Regions from separate parts of the Paraburkholderia sp. D15 genome, predicted to be linked through region 3. Evidence: riboswitches for the same ligand, from Rfam matches in the RefSeq annotation. Region 3 holds a riboswitch; each other region holds the start of a gene.
What was found. A riboswitch is a leader RNA that binds a small molecule or an ion and turns the genes downstream of it on or off. The one in region 3 is predicted to bind cobalamin.

Region 1: it holds a riboswitch for cobalamin, as region 3 does, so the genes downstream of both, LFL96_RS25290 (CbtB domain-containing protein) here and cobW (cobalamin biosynthesis protein CobW) in region 3, are expected to answer to the same signal.
Region 2: it holds a riboswitch for cobalamin, as region 3 does, so the genes downstream of both, LFL96_RS33680 (oxidoreductase) here and cobW (cobalamin biosynthesis protein CobW) in region 3, are expected to answer to the same signal.
Region 4: it holds a riboswitch for cobalamin, as region 3 does, so the genes downstream of both, LFL96_RS22340 (TonB-dependent receptor) here and cobW (cobalamin biosynthesis protein CobW) in region 3, are expected to answer to the same signal.

The regions. Positions count from the first base shown of each region.
Region 1 covers NZ_CP110396.1:1,224,451-1,230,304, reverse strand. Annotated here, with positions in the region: gene LFL96_RS25305 (P-loop NTPase fold protein) at 1-1,665, opposite strand, end outside; gene LFL96_RS25300 (hypothetical protein) at 2,074-2,319, shown strand; gene LFL96_RS25295 (histidine phosphatase family protein) at 2,351-2,959, opposite strand; cobalamin riboswitch at 3,034-3,172, shown strand; gene LFL96_RS25290 (CbtB domain-containing protein) at 3,214-3,435, shown strand; gene LFL96_RS25285 (CbtA family protein) at 3,447-4,178, shown strand; gene LFL96_RS25280 (response regulator) at 4,304-4,675, opposite strand; gene LFL96_RS25275 (FUSC family protein) at 4,953-5,854, opposite strand, start outside.
Region 2 covers NZ_CP110396.1:3,123,254-3,129,107, reverse strand. Annotated here, with positions in the region: gene LFL96_RS33690 (cobalt-precorrin-6A reductase) at 1-426, opposite strand, end outside; gene cbiE (precorrin-6y C5,15-methyltransferase (decarboxylating) subunit CbiE) at 423-1,691, opposite strand; cobalamin riboswitch at 1,759-1,938, shown strand; gene LFL96_RS33680 (oxidoreductase) at 2,143-3,750, shown strand; gene LFL96_RS33675 (precorrin-8X methylmutase) at 3,743-4,369, shown strand; gene LFL96_RS33670 (precorrin-2 C(20)-methyltransferase) at 4,366-5,100, shown strand; gene cobJ (precorrin-3B C(17)-methyltransferase) at 5,088-5,854, shown strand, end outside.
Region 3 covers NZ_CP110396.1:152,684-158,537, reverse strand. Annotated here, with positions in the region: cobalamin riboswitch at 163-458, opposite strand; cobalamin riboswitch at 526-804, shown strand; gene cobW (cobalamin biosynthesis protein CobW) at 1,000-2,175, shown strand; gene cobN (cobaltochelatase subunit CobN) at 2,182-5,854, shown strand, end outside.
Region 4 covers NZ_CP110396.1:577,859-583,712, reverse strand. Annotated here, with positions in the region: gene LFL96_RS22365 (ATP-binding protein) at 1-185, shown strand, start outside; gene LFL96_RS22360 (hypothetical protein) at 182-394, opposite strand; gene LFL96_RS22355 (hypothetical protein) at 453-869, opposite strand; gene LFL96_RS22350 (hypothetical protein) at 1,050-1,316, opposite strand; gene cobF (precorrin-6A synthase (deacetylating)) at 1,581-2,345, opposite strand; cobalamin riboswitch at 2,655-2,853, shown strand; gene LFL96_RS22340 (TonB-dependent receptor) at 3,039-4,991, shown strand; gene LFL96_RS22335 (phospholipase C, phosphocholine-specific) at 5,070-5,854, opposite strand, start outside.

The DNA.
Region 1 (5,854 bases), 1.1 Mb from region 3:
CCGCAAGCTTTTTGAAGCAGCCATGGTCGACAAGGCCACCTGACGAAAATGAAGCATCGTTCCCGCCGTCAGCGGTTTGTGCTTGAGCTGCGTACCGTCTTCCGCTATTGCCAAGGGGCAAATCGCCCTTACAGCTTGCAGCAAGCGTTCCTGTTGCCCCTGGAGAGCACTTAGGTCCTGCCGAATATATCGGTCGAGAACGAATTGGAAAGCAGGGCTTTCCTGAAACAGCCGACTTAACGCTTCGCTGTCTCCATTGTCCAGAGCGGCTTCAAGCCTTGGACGAACAGAAATGTAGGAAGCCTCCTCTTTCGTTGATGCATGATGGTGCAGCATGGCGAACGTATCGGCTAGAGACTCTTCGCGAAGAATTCGAGTTACCTCCGTCGGCGGAACACAACTGTCCGCGAGGAGCTTTTCCTTCGAGAGAAGGTACGCCGCCAGACTGGATAGGGATACTTTGTCGGACCACTCAATCTTTAACAAGACAAGTTCGTTGACAAACGACACGATTGCTCGGGGAGTCAGACTAGCCGAGAGCGGTAGCTCTTCATAGAGCCGCAAAATTTCATCGTAATCACCAAGCAAGTCTTCCCCGAATGCCTGCACCAGCTTTCCGTTAAAGTAGTTTTTCCACGAATGAAGCATCGGTGGCGGCAAGGAAAATCGTAGCTGGAAAACCTTTTCGAGGAACGATGACGGAGCAGGGTCTTTCGCTGATACAGCCGAGGCAGGCGTGGATGACTGAAGCACTCGCCCTTCGTCCGCCACTGGTATGAGCACCCATAATCGACGGAGCCACTCATGTGATTTGAACTGGGGATTGTCGAGGAACGAACGGAGAAGTGCCCACACTGCTTTCGTATCGGCTTGGTCAATGCGGTCGAGATTGTCTATGACTATGACGAGGCGACGGTTGTCTTGCTCAAGGATGACCTGCATCAGTTCACCGAACGCATCTTGGAACTCGATGGAAGTCGGCTCCGGGTCGTCCCGAACTTCGACAGCTTCCTCATCCGAATTGCGTCGGATGATAAAGCCCATGGCTTCGTTGGAAAGCAGATGAAACAATGCGAAAGCTACGAAGCCTGTCAGCGCAGTCGAGGCCAGAAGTGGTGCAACTCCGAGCGGTTCGATTAGACGTTTTTCGAGCTCCGCCAACATCGGTGCAGCAATGCCTAGCGCCGCAAGCGCCGACAAAATTACCTTGGCGGAGTTGGAGAAGAATGGGGTTGTCTTCCGAGACGTTGTTTTGAGCCGTCGACTCAGTTGATCTAGCCTTTTCGTCCAGAGAGACTCACTCGCCGTGCCATCGGAATTTTCTAACCATTTTCGTTCAGTGAGTTTTTGTACAAGCGCTGATAGAAATGCACGACGAAGCGGATCGCCGACGTGCACCCACGCGTCGTACTGGAAAACTGCGACGTCAGGCGATTGCAATACCTCTTTGCCAGGCTTTTTGGGGGCAGAATGCTCCAACTGCTCGGCGACGATCTTCACGACGGTCGATTTTCCGGCTCCCCACGTGCCGTCGAGCCTAATTGTTTGCCCGCCAGGGGATGTCAGGACGAGCTTCGATATCGTCGTTGCAATCCTTGCGTGTGCTCCGCCCAAGTCATCGACGTTCGATGGCTCATCCAGAAGAAGGGTCGGTGTTCGAGTCATCACACTCTCTCAGATAAAATATGTTTGGGCACCGGGTCTGTTATTGATGCCGGACACTTTAATCTATCGTTGCAAGTTGTTTAGCCATACTGATCCAAATAGCGTCGCGGATGCCAAATATGGCGACGAAAGATAGTAACGCAGGAACAGGTTCGTTTTCCAATTTTTATGCCCGACCAGAATGGTCAATCAAAGCGCGCGGTGTTGTATGCGCAACTGTTTGCAACCAACGGAGATTCGGACCCGGGATTTGTAAAGTGCGCGACGACCAACCGATGCCGCAAGGTATATCAAAAGTGCATCGACTACTGCACGGAAACGGAGCTTCCGACACGAGGTGGAACTGGAATCCCCTTTTTTAGATGCAAAAACAAATGCATCGCGGACAACGGATGTTAAAGGAACGTCATGATCAAAAATCCTGAGATTGCATCAGATCTGAGCAACCGGTTTCTCGGCGTCAGTGGAGCAATTAACGACGCGATTATTCTGGTGCAAGAAAGCTGCCCTGCCGACGAATTCAAAGCGTTTCGTCGGGCAATGGGTCAACTACTCGACCAGGTGTATGTTCTGGCTCTCGAACCGCTCTACGAAGCGCACCCCGACATCGCACCACCTGAACTGGAATTCAAGCCTCGCGGGAAAGGGCGATAGCGGGGACGAGGGGGGGGCCAACGCGTCGCCGCTAGCCGACTGCCGGCCACCACGTCCAGCCTCGCCGCGAGCAGCGCAATTCGATGATCGACAGCGGCGCGATCTCGATGCGCGGGAACACCTGCGCAGCAGCACCGAGCGCCACGACGATCGCCGCCCGCATGACCGGCGCGTGAGTGACCGCGACGATAGTACGAAGCTTGTTCTTATCGTCGAGCGTCCGTTGGCTTGCCGGATCGCTGAGCGAATCGAGCCACGCGCCCACGCGCTTGACGAGTTGGCTGAACGACTCACCGCCATGAGGCTTGGCGTCGGGATCATGCATCCATGCCCCGAGTTCTTGCGGCGCTTCGGTCAGCAGATCGGCGAGACGCCGACCCTGCCACGCACCGTAATTCACATCGGCCAGATTGGCATCGACGATTGCCGCGAGCTTCAGCGCCTGCGCCGTTGCACGTGCGCAGAGCGCCGGGCTGACCAACGCGCTGGCATCACCCGGAATCGAAAGATGCGCACGTGTGGCATCGATTTCGGCAATGCTGCGCTGATCGAGCGAGTCGAACGACACATCGCCGGGGAAACGGCCCGCGCGCATCGCGGCGGTCGACGCGTGACTGATCAATAAAAGCCGAATGTCCATTCCGTTGAATCCCTCGAAGCTACATCGATGCCCAGCGCCCAGCGCCCAGCGCCCATGCGGCGCACGCACTTACCGGTTATCGAACGCGAAAGTTTAGCGCGTAGAATAGCGGCGTTGCGAAGCACGGAAGCCGGTGAGAACCCGGCGCGGTCGCGCCACTGTAATTGGCTTCTTCTGCCAACAGCCAGACCCGAGCTTTGCGCACTCCCTTTGCTATCGACTATCGGGGCGCGTTACCCCAGGAGATGTCATTCATGACCCAAGCTGTATTCGATTCCGCCAATGCGCCCGTTGCGCAACCCACGCCGATTCCGTTGCGCGAATTGCTGCCGTGGATCGTGTTCGGCGGCCTGCTGCTGTTGCTCGCCATTTACTTCGTGGGTGCGGAAGAGGGCGCCACGTCGCTCGTGCCCGGCATGTACGTCCATGAGTTCGTGCACGACGGCCGCCATCTGCTCGGCTTTCCCTGCCACTAACGGAGTCGAACATGGTCGGTAAATTGTTGGTACGCGGGATGCTCGCAGGCATCGCCGCGGGATTGCTCACGTTCGGTTTCGCCCGCGTGGTCGGCGAACCGCAGGTCGATCAGGCGATCTCCTTCGAGGAGAAAGCCGATGCCGCTAAAGGCGAAGCGCCCGAACCGGAAATCGTGAGCCGCGAGACCCAGGCCGGTTTGGGTCTGCTCACCGGCGTGGTGACGTACGGCGCGGCAGTGGGCGGGCTGTTCTCGCTGGTGTTCGCGTATGCGTATGGCCGGGTCGGCGCGGCGAGTGCGCGGGCTCTGTCCGCCTGGCTCGCGCTCGCGGCGTTCATCGCACTGGTGATCGTGCCGAACATCAAGTATCCGGCGAATCCGCCATCGGTCGGTGACCCCGAAACGATCGGCATGCGCACCGGGTTGTTCTTTCTGATGATCGCGATTTCCGTCGCGGCGATGGTGTTCTCGCTGAAAGTGCGTCGACGTCTGGCCGTGCAGCTCGGCGCATGGAATGGATCGATCGTGGCAGGCGTGCTGTTCGTCGCGATTATCGCGGCCGTGCAGCTGTCGATGCCGGTGATCAACGAAGTGCCCGCGGCCTTCCCCGCCGTGCTGCTGTGGAAATTCCGCGTAGCGGCGATCGGCATGCAGGTCATTATGTGGACCACGATCGGACTGTTGTTCGGCGCGCTGGTCGAGCGCAGCGCTTTCGTGCGGCCGGTCCGGCGCGCGGCGATCTAGGCAGGTGGCATACCGCGCGCACCGCTTGATAAGGTAATTGGATCAAGCGGTTGCCGCGGTTGTGGGAAGGTTATCCACAGGCTTGCGAACAAAAACTGGGGATAACTGAAGCGACGACGTGACGTCTATCGCGACCGGTGCCCGACCTTGTCCATCAGCAGTCGGCGCATGGTCGTGAGAAGCTCGGCACCTTCCACGGGCTTGCGCAGAAACGCGTCGTAACTCACGAACGCCGGCGGGCTCGGCTCTCCCGAGACCAGAACGAATGCGACGTCGGCGAGTCCCGGCGCGGTGCGTAACTGGTGACACAACTCGCTGCCCGACATGATGGGCATGCGCCAGTCTGCAACCACGATGTCGACGGGAGAGCCGGCAAAGCTTGCCAGCGCGTCTCGCCCATTCGTCGCGCTCCGGACGTCGTACCCATCTGCCTCGCATACCGCGCGCCATGCCGCGAGCGCTTCGACGTCATCATCCACCAATAAGACGCTTGTCATACCAACCCCGTTCCGCAACCAGATCTCGCATTTCTTACGCGACACCGACTTCAAAATACACGCGCCGCCGGGCTACCTGCAATTGGACAGCCCGAGAACAGGTTTCGTTGCCATTCAGTTCGACCGGATCAGCAGCCAGGCGGAAACCGCGTATGCGTGTCACATACGCCGATTGCAAAACCTGTTCCCGATGAATGTTGGCGTAGGTGCCGGAGCAAGGCGTGGGTCGGGAAATGCGCGGGTTAGGAATGTGACGTCGTTCCGGGCTCAGACTATTTCACGCACTCCGGCCACGGAGCGCCCAGTTGAACACGCGCCGCGTCGTCGCAGCGGGGCGTGTCAAGCGATCGAACAATTGGGCGACGGCGCCGTCGAGTTGAGCCCATGCCGGACCTGATGTCGCGTCTTTGCCGGCATCGAGCGCGGCGGCACTATGCGTGGAGCGATTCTCGCGTTGTCGTTCACTTTCAGCGCGCGAAGCACGCGCAATGCTGCCTTGATATCGCGCGATCAACGTATCCAGCCGCACGACGATCGATTCTCTGTGCGCAGCGGCCGAAGCGAAATCTGCGCGATCGAGCATCGTTCCTTCCGGCATCGAGCGCGTATTTTCATCACGCGCCGCGTCGCTCAATACCCGTGCCCAATGCAGGCAGCACAGCAGCGAACCGGTCGCCAGTTCGACATCGGGATTCCACACGACCACACGTTGCGTCTGCAACGGCTTCAACGCGATGCGCAGATCGTGCCAGCTACGATCGAGCTTGCGCATCGCCGAGGCCGCTTCGTTCGACGTGAACGTATTCGAATCCTTAGCCAGCACCACCTCGCGCAGCGCGCCAAGCACGGCGCCCAGTTTCGCTTCGACGTGGCGCGTCGCCGCCAGCGGCATCATCAACATCGCGACGGCGAACGATACGAGGCAGCCCACCAGCACTTCCTCGATCCGCAACTCGGCCAGCGGTCCCATCGCAAAACCCAACTCGCCGTACACAAGCCCGACCAGCACGGTGATGAAGAACACGCCCGGCGCGTATGCGCTCAGAATGAAATACGCCCAGCCGAATACGCACAACACCATCGCGGCGACCAGCCACATCGGCGACCCATGCAAGGGCGCGACCAGCAGCACGCTGACGAGCGCGCCGGCCAGCGTCCCCGCCAGCCGCTGCGCGCCGC
Region 2 (5,854 bases), 370 kb from region 3:
CGGCGCGAGCGCGTCCGTCAGTTCATCCCAGTCGCCGGCCATGCGCCAATCGTCGCCGGCTTGCGGTTGCCAGCCGGGGCGGCGCAGCGCCCAGCACGGCACGCGTGTTCCGGCGCAGGCCTCGGCCGCGTTCGCGCTGATGCGCGCGGCGTACGGATGCGTCGCGTCGATCACGAGGTCGATGCGTTCGTCGGCGAGATACCGCGCGAGACCGTCGCTGCCGCCGAAACCGCCGACGCGTATTTCACACGCGAGATCGTCCGGCGTCTTGCCGAGACCCGCGAGGCTGTAGACGAGCGATGAGCCCGGTTTAAGCGTGACGTCGGCTGCCGGGTCCGTCGGTCGATGGGCCGAAGGTTTAGACGCAAGTTGCCGCGCAATCCGCAGCGCGTCGCCGGTGCCGCCGAGCAACAGGATGCGCGTCATCGTGCGTTCCCATCGCCGGCCGGTTCTGGCGAACCCGATGCGCCAGCCCGCTTCGTCACGTCCAGCAACGTGATCGGCAACGCCTGCCGCCACGTGTCGAAACCGCCGAGCGGTTGCGCGTCGGCGAGCGCGATCCGCGTCAGTGTGCCGCCGTGCCGCTCGCGCCATGCGACCAGCGCGGCCTCGCCCTGCAACGTCACCGCATTGGCGACAAGCCGGCCGCCGTCGCGCAACGCATCCCAGCACGCATCCAGCACGCCCGCCACCGTCACGCCGCCGCCGATGAAAACCGCATCCGGCCTCGCCAGACCCTGCAACGCATCCGGCGCGCGACCGGCCACCAGTTGCAGCCCCGGCACGCCCAGCGCATCGCGATTGTGTTCGATGAAGCGTTGCCGCTCCGCATGTCCCTCGATCGCAATCGCCCGGCAGGACGGATGCGCGCGCATCCATTCGATGCCGATCGACCCGCTGCCCGCGCCTACGTCCCACAGCAGTTCGCCCGGCGTCGGCGCGAGGCGCGCCAGCGTGATCGCCCGCACGTCGCGCTTGGTGAGTTGCCCGTCGTGACGGAAGGCGTCGTCGGGCAGGCCGCAGGTCAGCGGCAGACGCGGCGCGCCTTCGGTCGCGCGGCAATCGAGCGCGACGAGGTTCAGCGCGGCGGTCTCGCCGGCAGGCCACGCATCCGCGCGGCCGTCGATACGTCGCTCCCGTTCGCTACCCAGATGCTCCAGCACGATCATGCGGCTCGCGCCGAAACCGCGTGCGTTCAGCAGCGCGGCGAGCGCCGCGGGCGTGCGGCCGTCCGCGCTCAGCACGAACACGCGCGCGCCATGATGCAGATGCGCGTTGAGCGCCGCCGGCGGACGCCCCACCAGCGATACCGTCGCGACCTCCTGCAACGGCCAGCCGAGACGCGCGGCCGCGAGCGACAGCGACGACGGCGCGGGCAACACCCGCATCTCGCCGTCGGGCAATTGCCGCGCGAGCGTGGCGCCGACGCCGAACAACATCGGATCGCCGCTCGCGAGCACGCACACCGCGCCGCCACGCTCGGCCAGCAAGGGCGCGAGATCGAACGGACGCGGCCACGCGACGCGCCGCGCGCCGAGCCGCGCGGGCAGCATCGACAGATGGCGTTCGCCGCCGTACACCACCGACGCGTCGAGCAGCGCACGCCGCGCGGGCCGTCCCAAACCGGCGAAACCGTCGTCGCCGATGCCCACCACGGTCAGCCACGCGGACGGGCGACCTTCGTTGTCCATTATCTTCAAATAATCCGCTGAGCCACGCCGATCAAGGCGTCCAGCCTCGTTGTGCTGTTCGAAAAAAGGCATAATACAGGCCGCCGGTGCCCTTCGGGGCCGAAGAGGGAACACAGTGACGCTGTGGCTGCCCCCGCAACTGTATGCAGCGAGTCCGCCCGCGCTGCGCGCCACTGGTTCGACCGGGAAGGCCGCGACGGATGATGACCTGCCAGCCAGGAGACCTGCCGGCGAGACTGTTCGTGCCAGCCAACATCGGGCGGGGTGTACCGATGCCGCAGCAATGCCTCGTCACATCGGGCTTGCTCGGGCCGCCGCGCGACGCTCAACCGGTGTCCGTCCCTTGAAGCAAGCTTCGCCCCTTTCCACAACCGTCCACGCTGGTGCTGGCCGTGATGTCGCCGTTGGCAGTCCGGTGCCGGCCGCCGCGCACCCGGCCGTCGGCGACCCGATGCCGGCCGGCGCGCACGCTGCCGGCGGCGCGCGGGCTTCGGCCTGCCCGGGGCTGCTGCGCATCGTTGCCGCGAAAGACGGCGGGCTGTGCCGGATCAAACTGCCTGGCGGCGCATTGAGCGCCGCGCAAGCCCACGCCATTGCCGATGCCTGCACGCGTTACGCCGCCGGTGCGATCGAGGTGACCAATCGCGCGAATCTGCAGGTGCGGGGCGTGCGCGCGGGTCAGGAACAAGCGTTGATCGATGCGTTGGTGAAGGCGGGATTGGGGCCCATGCGGCCGCTGCGGGACGCGACGGATTCGTGCGATGCGGGCACGGCAGCGGCCAGCGTCGACGCGGCCAGCGCCATCGCTGCCGACGACATTCGTAACGTGATGATCAGCCCCGTCGCCGGACGCGATCCCTCGGCGTTGTTCGATACGACGCCGCTGTGCGCCGACCTGCTGACCTTGCTGCAGAACGAACCGCGCTTCGCCGCGCTGTCGCCGAAATTCGCGCTGCTGCTGGATGGCGGCGAACGCCTGGCGCGAATCGATCATCCGCATGATGTGTGGCTCGCGGCGATACCGGCAGACGATGGCGTGCGGTTCGTGTTCGGGCTGGCCGGTTGTCCGCCGGAGGCGGTGGGTTCGGACGCACAGGACCCGACAGTGCAAAGCGCAGTTTCAGCGTTGGCGACAGCATCGCCCTCGGCGCTGCCCACCACGCCCACCGCCTCACACATCCCGCACATCCCACACATCCCACACATCCCGCGTCACACGAACCGAAACGAGCGCAGCATCGCCCTGGCCGCCGTCTCCCCCGGCCAGGTCCCCACGTTGATTCGCGCGTTGCTGCACACGTTCCTCGACCTCGCCGCAAGCGACGCCACCCGCATGCGCGACCTGCTCGCCACGCACTCCGTCGACGCGATCCTGCATCACGCGCAACGCCACGCCGATTTCCCGCTCACGCGCGACATCGCCTTGACCCACTGGCGACGCAGCGTCCCCGCCGACGCCATGCTCCGGCTCGGCGCCCACCCGCAACGCCCGCCCGGCATCTGGCACGCAGGGGGCCAGCCGCCGCTCGGCCGCCTGAGCGCCGACGCGCTGCGCGGCCTCGCCGAACTCGCGCAACGTCACAACCACGGCACCTTACGCATGACGCCATGGCAAAGCGTGTTGCTGCCCGACATCTCGACCGATGCCGTGCCCGCGGTGCTCGACGGTCTGAACGCGCTCGGCCTTGCAACCCGCATCGCGGACCCGATCGCGCGCCTGATCGCCTGCGCGGGTTCGAGCGGCTGCGCGAAAAGCCTCGCCGACACCAAGGCGGACGCACTGCAACTCGCGTCGCATGTGCCCGCGCACGTCGAATTGCATCTCAGCGGCTGCCCGCGTTCCTGCGCGGCCGCGCATTGCGCGCCCTACACGCTGCTGGCCAGCGCACCCAGTGTCTACGACCTGTACCGGCGCGATGGCCAACAAGGCTTCGGCCAATGCATCGCCCAACGGCTGACGCCAGCCGAAGCCGCCGGCGCGCTGGCCAGCATCGACCATGACCGCCCTCACCCCACACCGCCCCGCGCGCCTCAACCGACCGACACCACACATGCTTGACTACATTCGCGACGGCCAGGAAATCTATCGCCAATCCTTCGCGACGATCCGCGCGGAGGCCGACCTCTCGCGCATCCCCGCCGATCTCGACAAACTCGCGGTGCGCGTGATCCACGCGTGCGGCATGGTCGATATCGTCGACGCGCTGCGCTTCTCGCCGGGCGCGGGCGCGGCGGGCCGCCATGCGCTCGCGCACGGCGCGCCGATCCTGTGCGACGCCGGCATGGTCGCGCAAGGCATCACGCGCGCGCGGCTGCCCGCGAACAACGAGGTGATCTGCACGCTTACGCATCCGGACGTGCCGTCGCTCGCGCGCGAACTCGGCAATACGCGCTCGGCCACCGCGCTCGAATTGTGGCGTCCGCATCTGGAAGGCAGCGTCGTCGTGATCGGCAATGCGCCGACCGCGCTGTTCCATCTGCTCGACATGCTCGATGACGGCGCACCCAAACCGGCGCTGATTCTCGGCTTCCCGGTCGGCTTCGTCGGCGCGGCGGAGTCGAAAGCCATGCTCGCCGACGATAGCCGCGGCGTGCCCTACGTGATCGTCGAAGGCCGGCGCGGCGGCAGCGCGATGGCGGCCGCCGCGGTCAACGCACTCGCCACGGAGGTCGAATGACGACGCCGCGAGGACGTCTGTTCGGCCTCGGCGTCGGCCCCGGCGACCCCGAACTCATCACGCTCAAGGCGCTGCGTCTGCTGAAGGCCGCGCCGGTGGTCGCGTATTTCGTCGCCAAGGGCAAGAAAGGCAACGCCTTCAGCATCATCGAAGGGCATCTGCACGACACGCAGCAGCATCTGCCGCTCGTCTATCCGGTCACGACCGAGGCGCTCGAACCGCCGCTCTCGTATGAGGCGATCATCGCCGACTTCTACGACGGCGCGGCGCAGGTGGTGGCGGGGCATCTCGACGCGGGCCGCGACGTCGCGGTGATCTGCGAGGGCGATCCGTTCTTCTACGGCTCGTACATGTATCTGCACGACCGTCTCGCGCCGCTTTACGAGAGCGATGTGGTGCCCGGCGTGTGCTCGATGCTCGGCGGCGCGGCCGTGCTCGGCGCGCCGCTGGTGTATCGCAATCAAAGTCTTTCGGTGCTGTCCGGCGTGTTGCCCGAAGCCGATTTGCGCCGCCGTCTCGCGGATGCCGACGCCGCCGTCGTGATGAAGCTCGGCCGCAATTTCGACAAGGTGCGGCGCGTGCTCGTCGAGCTTGGTCTGGCGGATCGCGCGCTGTATGTCGAACGCGCGACGATGGGCAATCAGCGCATCGTCCCGCTCGCCGACGTCGATCCGATGGCGTCGCCGTATTTTTCGTTGCTGGTCGTGCCGGGGGAAAAATGGCACGGATGAACACGCCGCCCGCCATCGTGATTCTCGGCGCGGGCGCGCTGGACAGCGCGCGGCGCATTCAGGCGCGGTATCCCGGCAGCCTCGTGCATGCGCTGCAAGGGCGTGTGCAAGCCGATGTCGCCTACGCCGAACTCGGCGCGCAATTGCGCGATCTGTACGCGAGCGGCACGCCGATCGTCGCGCTGTGCGCGGCGGGCATCGTGATCCGCTGCGTCGCGCCGCTGCTGACGAACAAGGGCGTCGAACCGCCGGTGCTGGCCGTCGCCGAGGACGGCAGCGCGGTCGTACCGCTGCTCGGCGGACTCGCCGGCGTCAACGTGATGGCGCGCGAGATCGCCGCCGCGTTCGACGTGCCGCCCGCGATCACCACGAGCGGCGAATTGCGCTTCGGCACCTGCGTGCTGAATCCGCCGGACGGCTACGTACTCGCGGATCTCGGCCAGGGCAAGCGCTTCGTGTCGGATCTGCTGGCGGGTGAGCGCACGCGTATCGAAGGCGAAGCGCCGTGGCTCGACGACGCGCAGTTGCCGCGCTCGGATTCGGCACGGCTCGCGATTCGTGTGACGCCCCGCGCGTGGGATGGACGTGCCGACGAGCTGGTGATTCATCCGCGTAGTGTGGTGGCGGCGGTGGTGGGTGTGGGTGCAACGGGTACTGAGGGTACTAAGGATGCTGCCGGGTCCGCCGCCGAGGCGATCGTGGCGACCGTACGCGCCGCGTTGAACGCCCACGGCCTCGCGGCGTTGTCGCTTGC
Region 3 (5,854 bases):
CCTGCGTCGATCGACCGGTGTCGACCCAACGAAAGCGACGAACGAAGACGGAAACGCGAATACGCAAACGCGAAGACGCAAACGCGCGCGTGAATCTGTCATGTCGTGCTACAACGCCATCACATCCGTCCCTCGCGGATTCCGGCGGCCGGCGGCGTGATGGCCGCCGCCTCCGCGTCTGGCCGGTATCCGGGCTGACGACCTCACGCGCTTTGCCTTCCCGTCCGGACGCGTCGATTTTCATCGAGGTTTTCATCGGACAGTGGCGTCGAAAAACGCATGCGCGGCGCGGGTTCGCGGCCCTCGCGAAAAAACTGTCGAGGTGCCGCCGAATGAAACGCCGCTGGTCGCTTACCGTTGCGGGGACAGCACAGGTTAAGCGCACGAGGGCGCGGCCTGTTTCCCGTTTAACTGCACACGCGAACGCATGTGCGGGCACCAAACGCGCGCATACGATAGCACACGGCGCCCCGCCCGATAAGCCTTCCCGGCCGATGCCGCCTTGACGCCGAGGGCCCGCGCGCCTACACTCGCACGCACTTTGGTGCTCGCGTGCGCGCCTCCCGCGCACGCAGTTAAACGGGAAACAGGGCGCCTGTCCGCATTGGACCGGTCAACCTGTGCTGCCCCCGCAACGGTAAGCGAAATGTGGCGTCGGTTCATCACCGGCGCCGCGGAGCCGGCTTCGATGTCCACGCGCAAGGCCGCGTCGGCATATCACCACTGGGCGAGAAATTCCTCGCCCGGGAAGGGGAAGCGGCGCTTTCGCCAGCCCGGATACCGGCCAGAACACGCAGGACCAACGCCGCGGGGATGCGGCGCGCGTCCATGATCTCCCGCTTTCTGTTTCCCGTTGTCGCGGCAACGCCGCCGTTCGTCCCCGTGCTTCGTGATCTATCCGGTTTGTCGTCGTGGGACGCAGCGCGTGTTGTTCGCGCCTGCCACGCTTCCGTTCAGATCGCGATCAGGCGCGCCGGCGTGCCCGTGCAACTCCCACGGATGGACCTCACGATGGACAAGCAAACCCGCCAGGCGCATTCAATGCGCAAGATCCCCGTCACCATCGTCACGGGCTTTCTCGGCAGCGGCAAGACCACGTTGCTGCGGCACATTCTTCAGCATGCGGACGGCAAACGCATCGCGGTGATCGTCAACGAGTTCGGCGAACTCGGGATCGATGGCGAGATCCTCAAGGGTTGCGGGATCGGCTGCGACGAAAACGGCGTGGAAACCGAAGGCCAACTGTATGAACTGGCGAACGGCTGCCTGTGCTGCACCGTGCAGGAAGAGTTCTTTCCGGTGATGGAAAAGCTCGTCGAGCGCCGCGACGAGATCGATCACGTGCTGATCGAAACGTCCGGTCTCGCGCTGCCCAAGCCGCTCGTGCAGGCGTTCAACTGGCCGCAGATCAAGAGCAGCTTTACCGTCGACGCGGTGATCACCGTGGTGGACGGCCCGGCCGCGGCGAGCGGCCAGTTCGCCGACAACCCCGTCGCCGTCGATGCGCAGCGCCAGGCCGATCCGAATCTCGACCACGAGTCGCCGCTGCACGAATTGTTCGAAGACCAGTTGTCGGCGGCCGATCTGGTGATTCTGAACAAGACCGATCTGCTCGACGCCGCGGGGCAGAGCGCGGTCGAGGCATTGATCCGCGACGAGATTCCGCCGCAGGTCAAAATCGTGCGCGCGCAGATGGGGCAGCTCGATCTGCATACGCTGTTCGGTCTCGAAGCGGCATCGGAAGACACGATTCATTTGCGCCACGACCATCACGGTTCCGTCGACGACGCCGATCACCATCACGACGAATTCGATTCGGTGGTCGTGCAGGCGGACGTGCATTCGCGCGAAGCGGCGATCGCGGCGTTGCAGACGCTGGTCGAAACCAGCACGATCTATCGCGTGAAAGGTTTCGCGGCATTGCCGGGCGCGCCGATGCGTCTGGTGATTCAGGGCGTGGGCCGCCGTTTCGACAGCTATTTCGATCGACGCTGGCAGGCCGGCGAAAGCGGCCCGAGCCGTTTCGTGCTGATCGGCGAAGACCTCGATCAGCCTGCGTTGCAACGTGCGTTCGACGCGGCGCTCGCTTCGGCCGATGCATCCGTTGCGTCCGCTGCGTCCGCTGCGTCCGCTGCGTCCGCTGCGTCCGGCACGCTCGCCGCGAACGGAGCATAAGCGCTCATGCATCTGCTGCGCACGACGCCGGGCGGGTTTGTCGACGATACCCAGGGCGTGATCCGTATCGATCAGCAGCCCGCGGAGATCGTCGTGCTCAGTTCGGCCGACACCACCCTGTCGCTGCTGGCCAGCGTGGTGCCGCGCCTCGGCGACGGTTTTCCGAGCGTGCGTCTGGCGAACGTCACCTATCTGCGTCAGCCGGCATCGGTCGACTTCTATCTGGAAGACGTGCTGCAACATGCGCGCGTGGTGGTGGTCGATCACCTTGGCGGCGAGGCGTACTGGCCGTACGGGATCGAACAGGTGGTCACGCTGGCCGAACGCAAGCGGCAGACGCTCGCGATGTTTTCCGGCGACCTGCAGGAAGACCCGAATCTGCTCGCGCGCAGCACCGCGGATGCCGACCTGTGTCATCAATTGTGGCGCTATCTGCGCGAGGGCGGCGCGCAGAATGCCGAGGCGTTTCTGCGTTGCATCGCGCATCGCGCGTTGGGCTGGGGCAGCGAACCGGCGCCGCCGCGCGCGTTGCCCGCCGCGACGTTGTATCACCCCGAGCGCGACACACCGAGCGTCGCCGACTGGCAGGCGCGCTGGCGGCAGGACGCGCCGGTCGCCGCGATCCTGTTCTACAAGGCGCATCTGCAGGCGGCCAATACGGCAGTGTTCGACGCGCTGATCGACGCGCTCGAAGCGCGCGGCGTCAACCCGTTGCCGATCGCGATCACGTCGCTGAAAGATGCGCTGAGCCGTGATGTCGTGCAGTCGTTGTGCGCGCAACATCAGGCTGCATTGGTGTTGAACACGACGGCGTTCGCCGCGTCCGCGATCGACGACCCCGAGCCGCTCGCGCTCGCCGGCGATGCGCCGGTGTTGCAGGTGATTCTGAGCGGCGGCAACCGCGAGGACTGGCTGAAGGACAACCAGGGCCTCAATTCGCGCGATATCGCGATGCATATCGCGCTGCCCGAAGTGGACGGCCGGATCATCACGCGGGCGATCAGCTTCAAGGGCCTCGCGTATCGCTGTCCGCACACCCAGGTCGACGTGGTCCGGTATCAGCCGGATCTGGAGCGCGTGAGCTTTCTCGCCGAGCTGAGCCGGCGCTGGTGCCGTCTGCGCGCGCTCGATAACGCGGACAAGAAGCTGGCGCTGATTCTCGCCAACTATCCGATGAGCGAAGGGCGCATCGGCAACGGCGTGGGCCTCGACACGCCGGCCTCGGTGACCGGCATTCTGGCGATGTTGCGCGACGAGGGCTATCGCGTCGGCGCGTTGCCCGCGAACGGCGATGCGCTCCTGGAAAAGCTCACCGAAGGCGTGACCAACGACCCGGTGGTGCGCGATCTGCGGCCCGCGCTGCAAAGCCTGGCGCTCGACGACTATCTGCGCTATTTCGACGCGTTGCCCGGCGAGGTGAAAGAGGCGCTCAACGCGCGTTGGGGGCGGCCTGAGCAGGACCCGACGCTGCGGCGCGGCCGCTTCATGATCGCGGGCTGGCGCTGTGGGCAGGTGTTCGTCGGCATTCAGCCGTCGCGCTCGCGCGAGCAGGGCGATTACGCGAGCTATCACGACGCCGAACTCGTGCCGCCGCATGCGTACCTCGCGTTCTATTTCTGGCTGCGTCACGCGTTCGCGATCGACGCGGTGGTGCACGTCGGCAAGCACGGCAATCTGGAATGGTTGCCCGGCAAGAGCGTGGCGTTGAGCGAAACCTGCTGGCCCGATCTGATTCTCGGGCCGATGCCGCATCTGTACCCGTTCATCGTCAACGATCCCGGCGAGGGTAGCCAGGCGAAACGGCGCGCGCAGGCCGTGATCGTCGATCATCTGATGCCGCCGCTCACGCGCGCCGAAAGCTATGGGCCGCTGCAGGATCTGGAGCGCCAGGTCGACGAATACTATGAAGCGTTGATGGTCGACCCGCGCCGCTCGACATTGCTGCGGCGGACGATTCTCGCGACCATCGTCGAGCATCGGCTGCATGAGGAGCTGAGTCTCGCGGCGCCGAGCGGGCCCGACGACGAGGATGCGTTGCTCACGCGCGTCGACGCGTGGTTGTGCGAGCTGAAGGAAGCGCAGATCCGCGACGGGTTGCACACGTTCGGGCAGTCGCCGGCCGGCGTGCAGCGGCGCGATACGCTGCTGGCGCTGGGGCGTTTTCCGGTCGGCGACGGGCAGGGTGCGCGGGCCGGCCTGATCGACGCGCTGGCGCGCGATCTGCGGATGGATCATCTGTTCGATCCGTTGACGGTGGATTGGTCTGCCGTGTGGGAGGGGCCGCGGCCCGACGTGCTGCAGCAGGTCAGCGACGCGCCGTGGCGGCATGGCGGCGATACGCGCGAGCGGCTGGAGTTGCTTGCGGCGCGGATGTTGGGCGAGGTGTGCGATGGTGGTGGACCGGGAACGGCTTCTGTTGCCGGCTCGGTTTCGGCTTTGCCCGTCGAATCGGCTTCGGCTTCGGCTTCGGCTTCGCCCGTCGAATCGCCTTCGGCGGCGGTCTCTGGTTCGGCATTGACGTCAATTCCGTCATTGAAGCCCGGCAGCCTGCCGCAAGCCGAACGGGTGATCGAGCGACTGCGCGACGACGTGCTGCCTCGTCTCGATGCGTGCGGACCGCAGGAAATGCGGCAACTCCGGCGCGGACTCGAAGGACGCTTCGTGCCGCCGGGCCCAAGCGGATCACCGTCGCGCGGACGGCCGGACGTGTTACCCACCGGCCGTAATTTCTATTCGGTCGATACCCGCGCGGTTCCGACGCAGGCCGCCTGGGTGCTCGGCCTGAAGTCCGCGCAGCAGTTGATCGAGCGGCATCTGCAGGAGCACGGCGATTATCCGCGCGCGATCGGCCTGTCGGTGTGGGGCACCGCGACGATGCGCACCGGCGGCGACGATGTCGCCCAGGCGCTCGCGCTGCTCGGCGTGCGGCCGAGGTGGGCGCCGGGCAGTCATCGCGTGACGGACTTCGAGATCATGCCGATCGATGCGTTCGACCGGCCGCGTATCGACGTCACGTTGCGCGTCTCCGGCTTTTTCCGCGATGCGTTCGCGAACGTGATGCATCTGTTCGACGCCGCGGTGCAGGCCGTGGCCGAACTCGACGAACCGCCTGAAGTGAATCCGCTGCGCGCGCGCGTGCTGCGCGAACGCGATGCCCTCGTGGCCGGCGGGATGGACGCCGCCGAGGCGCGCCGGCGCGCCGGCTGGCGTGTGTTCAGCGCGCGGCCCGGCGCATACGGCGCAGGCTTGCAGGAGATCATCGATTCGCGCGACTGGCAGACCGACGCCGATCTCGCGAACGCGTATCAGGCGTGGGGCGGTTACGCGTACACGCAGAAGAGCGCGGGCGAGGAGGCGCGTCAGGTATTCGGCACGCGTCTCGCGGCGATGGACGTCGTGCTGCAGAACCAGGACAACCGCGAGCACGATCTGCTCGACTCGAATGACTACTATCAGTTCCAGGGCGGCATGGTCGCGGCGGTGAGGCATCTGGCGGGGGCGCAACCGAGCGTGTATCACGCCGATCACAGCAATCCGGCCGCGCCGCGCGTGCGCACGCTGAAGGAAGAGATCGCGCGCGTGATCCGCTCGCGCGTGGTGAATCCGAAGTGGCTCGACGGCGTGAAGCGGCATGGTTATAAGGGCGCGGCCGAAATCGCCGCCACGGTGGACTATCTCT
Region 4 (5,854 bases), 430 kb from region 3:
CCGGGCTCGGTCTGGCGATCGTCGAGCGGATCGCGCGGCTGCATCACGGCAGCCTGCAGTTTCACGCGCGCGAGGGAGGCGGGCTGGAGGTGTGGGTGGTGTTGCCGGTACCGGCGGTATCGGTGGTATCGGTGGTATCGGCGACGCCAACCGGCACATCGGCAGCGACCGGCACGGCGCGCTAGTCGAGTCCGATCCGGTTGCCGCCGATGTTCAACCCCACCAGGCCCAGGCCGATCGCGGTGGCCGCGCGGGCGAACCAGACCTGGAAATCCGGCGAGATGTCGAAGGTATTGAAGGCCTGAATAAGGCAATAGCAGCCCAGACCGATCGAGGCGATACCGAGAATGATGACGGCGCCGAAGACGCCTTTTTTGCTTGATATGTCAGCCATTTTTGAACGTGCACAGGAAGGCCGGCCGGCCGCCGGCAGTGGAATCGACGCTCGCCATTCAGGTTGCCAGTGAACGGACCGGCGCCGATGGCGCGAAGGGCTGCACGGTGTCCGGTGGTGCGATTTGCACGAACTGGATCATCAGGCACAGCATGAACCCGAGCAGCAGCAGGCAGCGGATGGCGGAGAAGAACGCGCTCTTGCCCGGCACGAGGACGCGGACCGCGCCCCGGTAGGTCACGATGCTGGTGCCGACCGTGGAAGGGTGAGTGGGACCCTTCAAGGCGTCGGGAGAGCCCTGGATGAAACGCGCGAACAGGAGCGAGCCGATCAGTGCCGCGCCGATGTGGATTTTCGCCATCAACAGCGCCGGCCCCGCGGTTGCGGCGCTGGAAGCGAACAGATTGACGTATGCGGACAACGCCGCCCCGCCGGCCCCGACGAGAGCAGTGATGCCCCATGATTTGTGATGCATGGAGACGCTAGCCGATTGTTTTTCTGGTTATCGAGTGGGCGAGTTGCCGTTCGATCCGCGCGTTGGCGTGATCTGATCGGATTGCCCCTTTCTTTTTTTTATATCGGCAGCGGTCGGCATTTCTTTAGGCGGCGTGGCGCAATCGCGCGCGCCGCGGCATCGATCTCGCCGGGATATCGCTCAGTTCCGGTCCAGCCACGCATCCAGTCCGACGCGGAACGCCACGCCCGCGATCACCGGCACGGTAAGCATGAGGATGATGCCGAAGTTCGGAATCTCGTCGCCATATGTAATGGGACCGTAAAGTATGACCCCGGCGACGATCGCGAACACCACGACGCCGACGGCGATCATCAGGAGATTGCGCGCCGGCACCGGCAGCGTCTTGCGTTTCGCCTTGCCCGCTGTGGCGCCGGCGGTCGAGGCTTCGTCGTGTTGGGCAGGCATGGTGGTTCTCGTGGCTAAAGGGAGCGGCATGAAGCGACGGCATTAAGCGACGGCATGAAGCAGCGGCAGGGTTTTCGCCCGGCGTGCGACCGGCATCATACCCGGCCGCGTGCGCGTGTCGCGAAACGGCTCGCGGCGACACGTCTCACTCCAATATAAGCCGCATTCGCGCTAGCGGGATAAAAAGCGCAATACCGTTCGTTACGGCCAGTCACCGGCGCGCGGCGATCGTGTCGATCACGGCAATGACGGCGACTACGGCGATCAAACCTCGCCGCGCCGGCGCAGCAGATAGGTATCCATGATCCAGCCGTGCCGATGCCGCGCGTCGGCCCGCACGCGTTCGATCTCATCCATCACGTCGCGCAGCCGGCCGGCGATCAGGATTTCGTCCGGCGTACCCACATACGCCCCCCAGTAGATGTCGAGATCCTCGTGCGCGAGTTGCCGGTATGCGTTCTGCGCGTCGAGCATCACGACCACGCTGTCGACGTTCGCCGGAAAGCCGTCGGCGATGGTGCGGCCGTTGGTGATCGCGATCGAACGGCCGATCTGGTTCAGCGGAATACGATGGCGCGCGGCCAGCGCCTGCACGCTGCTGATGCCGGGAATCACTTCGTAGTCGAGCGCCTCACGGCCTTGCCGCGCGATTGCCTCGACGATGCGGATCGTGCTGTCGTACAGCGACGGGTCGCCCCACACCAGGAACGCGCCGACGTCGCCGTCTTTCAGTTCGCCCGCGATCAGCTGCTCGAAAATGCGCTGCTTGTCGCGGTTCAGGTCGTCGACCGCGCCGCGATAGTCGCCGTGATCGGGGCGCCGTTCGGGGCTGCTCGCTTCGACGATGCGATAGCGCCCGCCCTCGACGAAACGTTCGATGATCTGCCTGCGCAGCGCGATCAGTTTGTCTTTGGCGGCGCCTTTGTCCATTACGAAGAACACGTCGGCCTGGTTGAGCGCTTTGATCGCCTGGACGGTCAGGTAGTCCGGATCGCCGGCACCGATTCCTATGATCAGGATTTTTTTCATCAAACGGATTTCCGGTTGGCGTGAATCAGCGGCATGGGATGCGTGGCGATCGACTCGATGCAGGGGGGAACAAATGAGGGAGAGAAAACGGCGGAAAAACGGATAGGAAGGCGGATAGGAAGGCGGCTCATACGATGATCAAAACATATTGCTTGATGAATCATAGCGTGACTCCCGCACGGTGCGGTATTCGATCGATTGGGTGGCCGCGGACGCAGGCCGCGCTCGCCAGCAGGGTGCCGGCCGCGAAAGTGTTGCGCGAACGTCCGACCGGTACCGCGAATCATTGACGCGCGGCCCGTCGAGTCGTTACGCTTGCGCCCTGATGGTTCCCCTGACGGGGATCAAAAGGGAATGCAGTGAGGGGCGTACGCGCCCCGAGTCTGCGGCTGCCCCCGCAACTGTCAGCGACGAGTTCGCGCCCAACGTGACCACTGGGTGACCGGGAAGGTCGGCGCGCAACGACGACTCGCGAGCCAGGAGACCTGCCATCGACCGAGGTCTGCGCAAACGCATCGGGCGGGGTGTCCCGATGCGCCGGCACCGCTCCCATGCGGTCGCTCGTTGCAAGGACGGCCCAACCTCAGGACCAGTCATGTCCCTCTGTTTTGATCCATGCGCTCCATCGTCGGAGGCGCAACACCTTTGCATTCGTCTTTGCCTCGGCATTTCCGTAACAGGTATCGCCACGCCATGAAAATCCATCATGTTCTCATGACGTCCGCGCTGACCGCCTGCGCATTGCCGATCGTTTTTCCCGCAGCCGTTTCGTCCGCCTACGCCGCGGACGACGCGAGCTTGCCGCCGGGCCAGCCGTCCGCGCAAACCACCTTGCCGAATATCGTGGTGACCGGCGACACGCAGCATCTGCCGCAATCGTTCGATCAGCGTTATGCGTCGACCCAGGTATTGACCCGGGCGGATCTCGACCGGCTGTCGCCGGCCGACCCCAGCATCACCCAGGCGCTGGCCACCTTGCCGGGCGTGACCGTGGTCCAGAACGGCGGTCCGGGCGCCACGGCATCGGTCAGCATTCGCGGGTCGAGCGGCAATCAGGTGGCGGTGTTCATCGACGGGATTCGCGTCGGCTCCTCGACCACGGGGCAGGCCGAGTGGGCGGATCTGCCGACCTCGGCGTTCGATCGCGTGGAAGTGATCTCCGGTCCGGCGGCGGCCTCGTTCGGCGCGGATGCGGTGGGCGGCGTGGTGCAGCTGTTCACGAACCACGCGGCGAATCAACCCAACCGCACGACGGTGTCGTTCGGCGGCGGTTCGAACAAAACCTTCGATACGCAATTCCGCACGTCGGGCAGCATTCCGTCCAGCGGTCCGCTTTCGGCGCTGTCGGGGCTGACGTATTCGCTGGGTCTGCACGACTACAACACGGCCGGCATCGACGCCACCTTGCCGTTCGCTTACGGCCACGAAGCCGGCCGCAATCCGTACCATGCGCAGGACGTGGACGCGCGGCTCGGTTACGCGCGCGACAACTGGTCGATATCGACCTTCGCGCTGTATCACAAGTCGACGTTCTCCTACGACAACGCCGGCGGCGACGACCAGCAGCTCGATCATCAACTGACCACGGGCGTGTCGTTCCATGTGGACATCACGCCGTATACGCAGTTCGACCAGTCGATCGGCTACGCGTACGACCGCCAGTTCCTCTACGCGAACGATCCCACGCTCGGCACCGACGAAATCGATTCGACGCGCTTCAGCACCTCGACTTCGCTGACGCATCAGGAACATGGGCACACGTTGTTCGGCCTGCCGCTGTCCGGCGAATCGAAGATCGCCTACGACTTCTCGCGCGAGCAGGCGTTTCTGCCGATCGACATTCCGTCGGGCGTGCCGGCGCGTAACGACTCGGCGGTGTCGCTGCATCAGTCGGCGGTGCTGGGGCCGCTCACGCTGTTCCTCGCGGGCCGGCACGAGGTCGTGCAGGGCGTGTCGGTCAACACGGGCAACGTCGCGCTGGCTTACGCGATCACGCCGGTTTATACCGCGCGCGTGTCGTACGGCAATGCGTTCCGTCTGCCGACGTTCAACGATCTGTATTACCCGGGGTTCTCGAATCCGAACCTGTCGCCCGAACGCAGCGATACGGTCGAGGCGGCGTTCGACGCGAATACCTCGATCGGTACCTTCACGGCCGCGCTGTACGACACGCGCGTTCACGATCTGATCACGTACGACCCGGTGACCTTCGCGCCGGTCAACGTGGGCCGCGCGCATATTCAGGGCATCGATCTGTCGTACAAGGGCACGCTCGGCAAGTCGACGCCGGTCAGCCTCGCGGTCGGCATTCTGAATCCGCAGGACGTGACCGATCAAACGTGGCTGAACCGCCGTCCGCGTCAGACCGTGAGTCTGAGCGTGGACCACACGTGGGACGAGTTTCATCTGCACGCGCTGAGCACCGGCGCCACGCTGCAGTATGGCGGCTCGACTTACGACGACCCGGCCAACACGACCTTCCTGCCGTCGTACACGACCGTGGCGCTGCGTGCCGCGTATCAGGTCAATTCGCATCTGACGCTGTCGGCGTCGGTGACGAATCTGTTCAACCGGCAGTACTCGACCGCGTACGGTTACGCCACGTTGGGCCGCACGGCGTTCGGCAAGCTGGCTTATACGTTCTAGGTTGTAACAGACCGGCGCGTGCTTTGCGCTTTGCAGGCCTGACCCCGTCGCAGCCGACGGGGTCAGGCGACCGAAAGCTTAGATCGCGGTCGTCACCGGCGCCGTCGCGGCGGGGTCGGTGATGCTCGGCTTGCCGGTCTCCACGTGACCGGCAATGCGCCGCACCCAGCCCGCGTTCCCCGCGACGCTGAACTGAAAGTCGTACCACTGGCTGTTGCACGACAGATCCCAGTGCGCTTCCGCGCTTTTCCCCGCGGGCACGCTCAAGGTCACCGGCGGCGTGCCGTACGCGACATCGGTCGCGGTGACGGTCAACGCCGTGGTGCCCGCGTTGGACAGCGTCACGTACACGTTGCCGTTCGCCACGTCGTAGCAGGTCACCAGATCCGGCTTCGCGGCCGCGTCCGCGCTCGCGACGCCGCCGAAGCGGCGGAAATAGCCGTTCGGTCCGTACACGTTCACCATGTAGTGGCCGTTCGCATCGAGGGCCCAGGTGTCGGTCAACTGCTTGCCGGCTTCCACCGTGTAGTGGCGCGGCGTCGCGGTCGGGTCGCCGGTGTAGACCCAGAAGTGCGCGCCCTGCGTGCCGGTGTTGGCGAACGTCACCGCATAGCCTTGCGCCTGCAACTGGCCGTTCACGTGCAGCTCGTACGGCAGCGCCCGCGCCGGACGCGTGCCGGGTTCCTGCGCGGCCACCAGTTGCTGTGCGGTGCTGGCGGGTGCGGCTTGCGCGGTCGGCCGTGCGCATTGCAGGTCGGCCTGGGCGACGTAGGTCGTGGTGCTCGGCAGCGACGGCAGCGTCGCATCCGATTTCGAAAAATCGAGCGCCGTCGTCAGGTCGCCGCAAACCGCGCGACGCCACG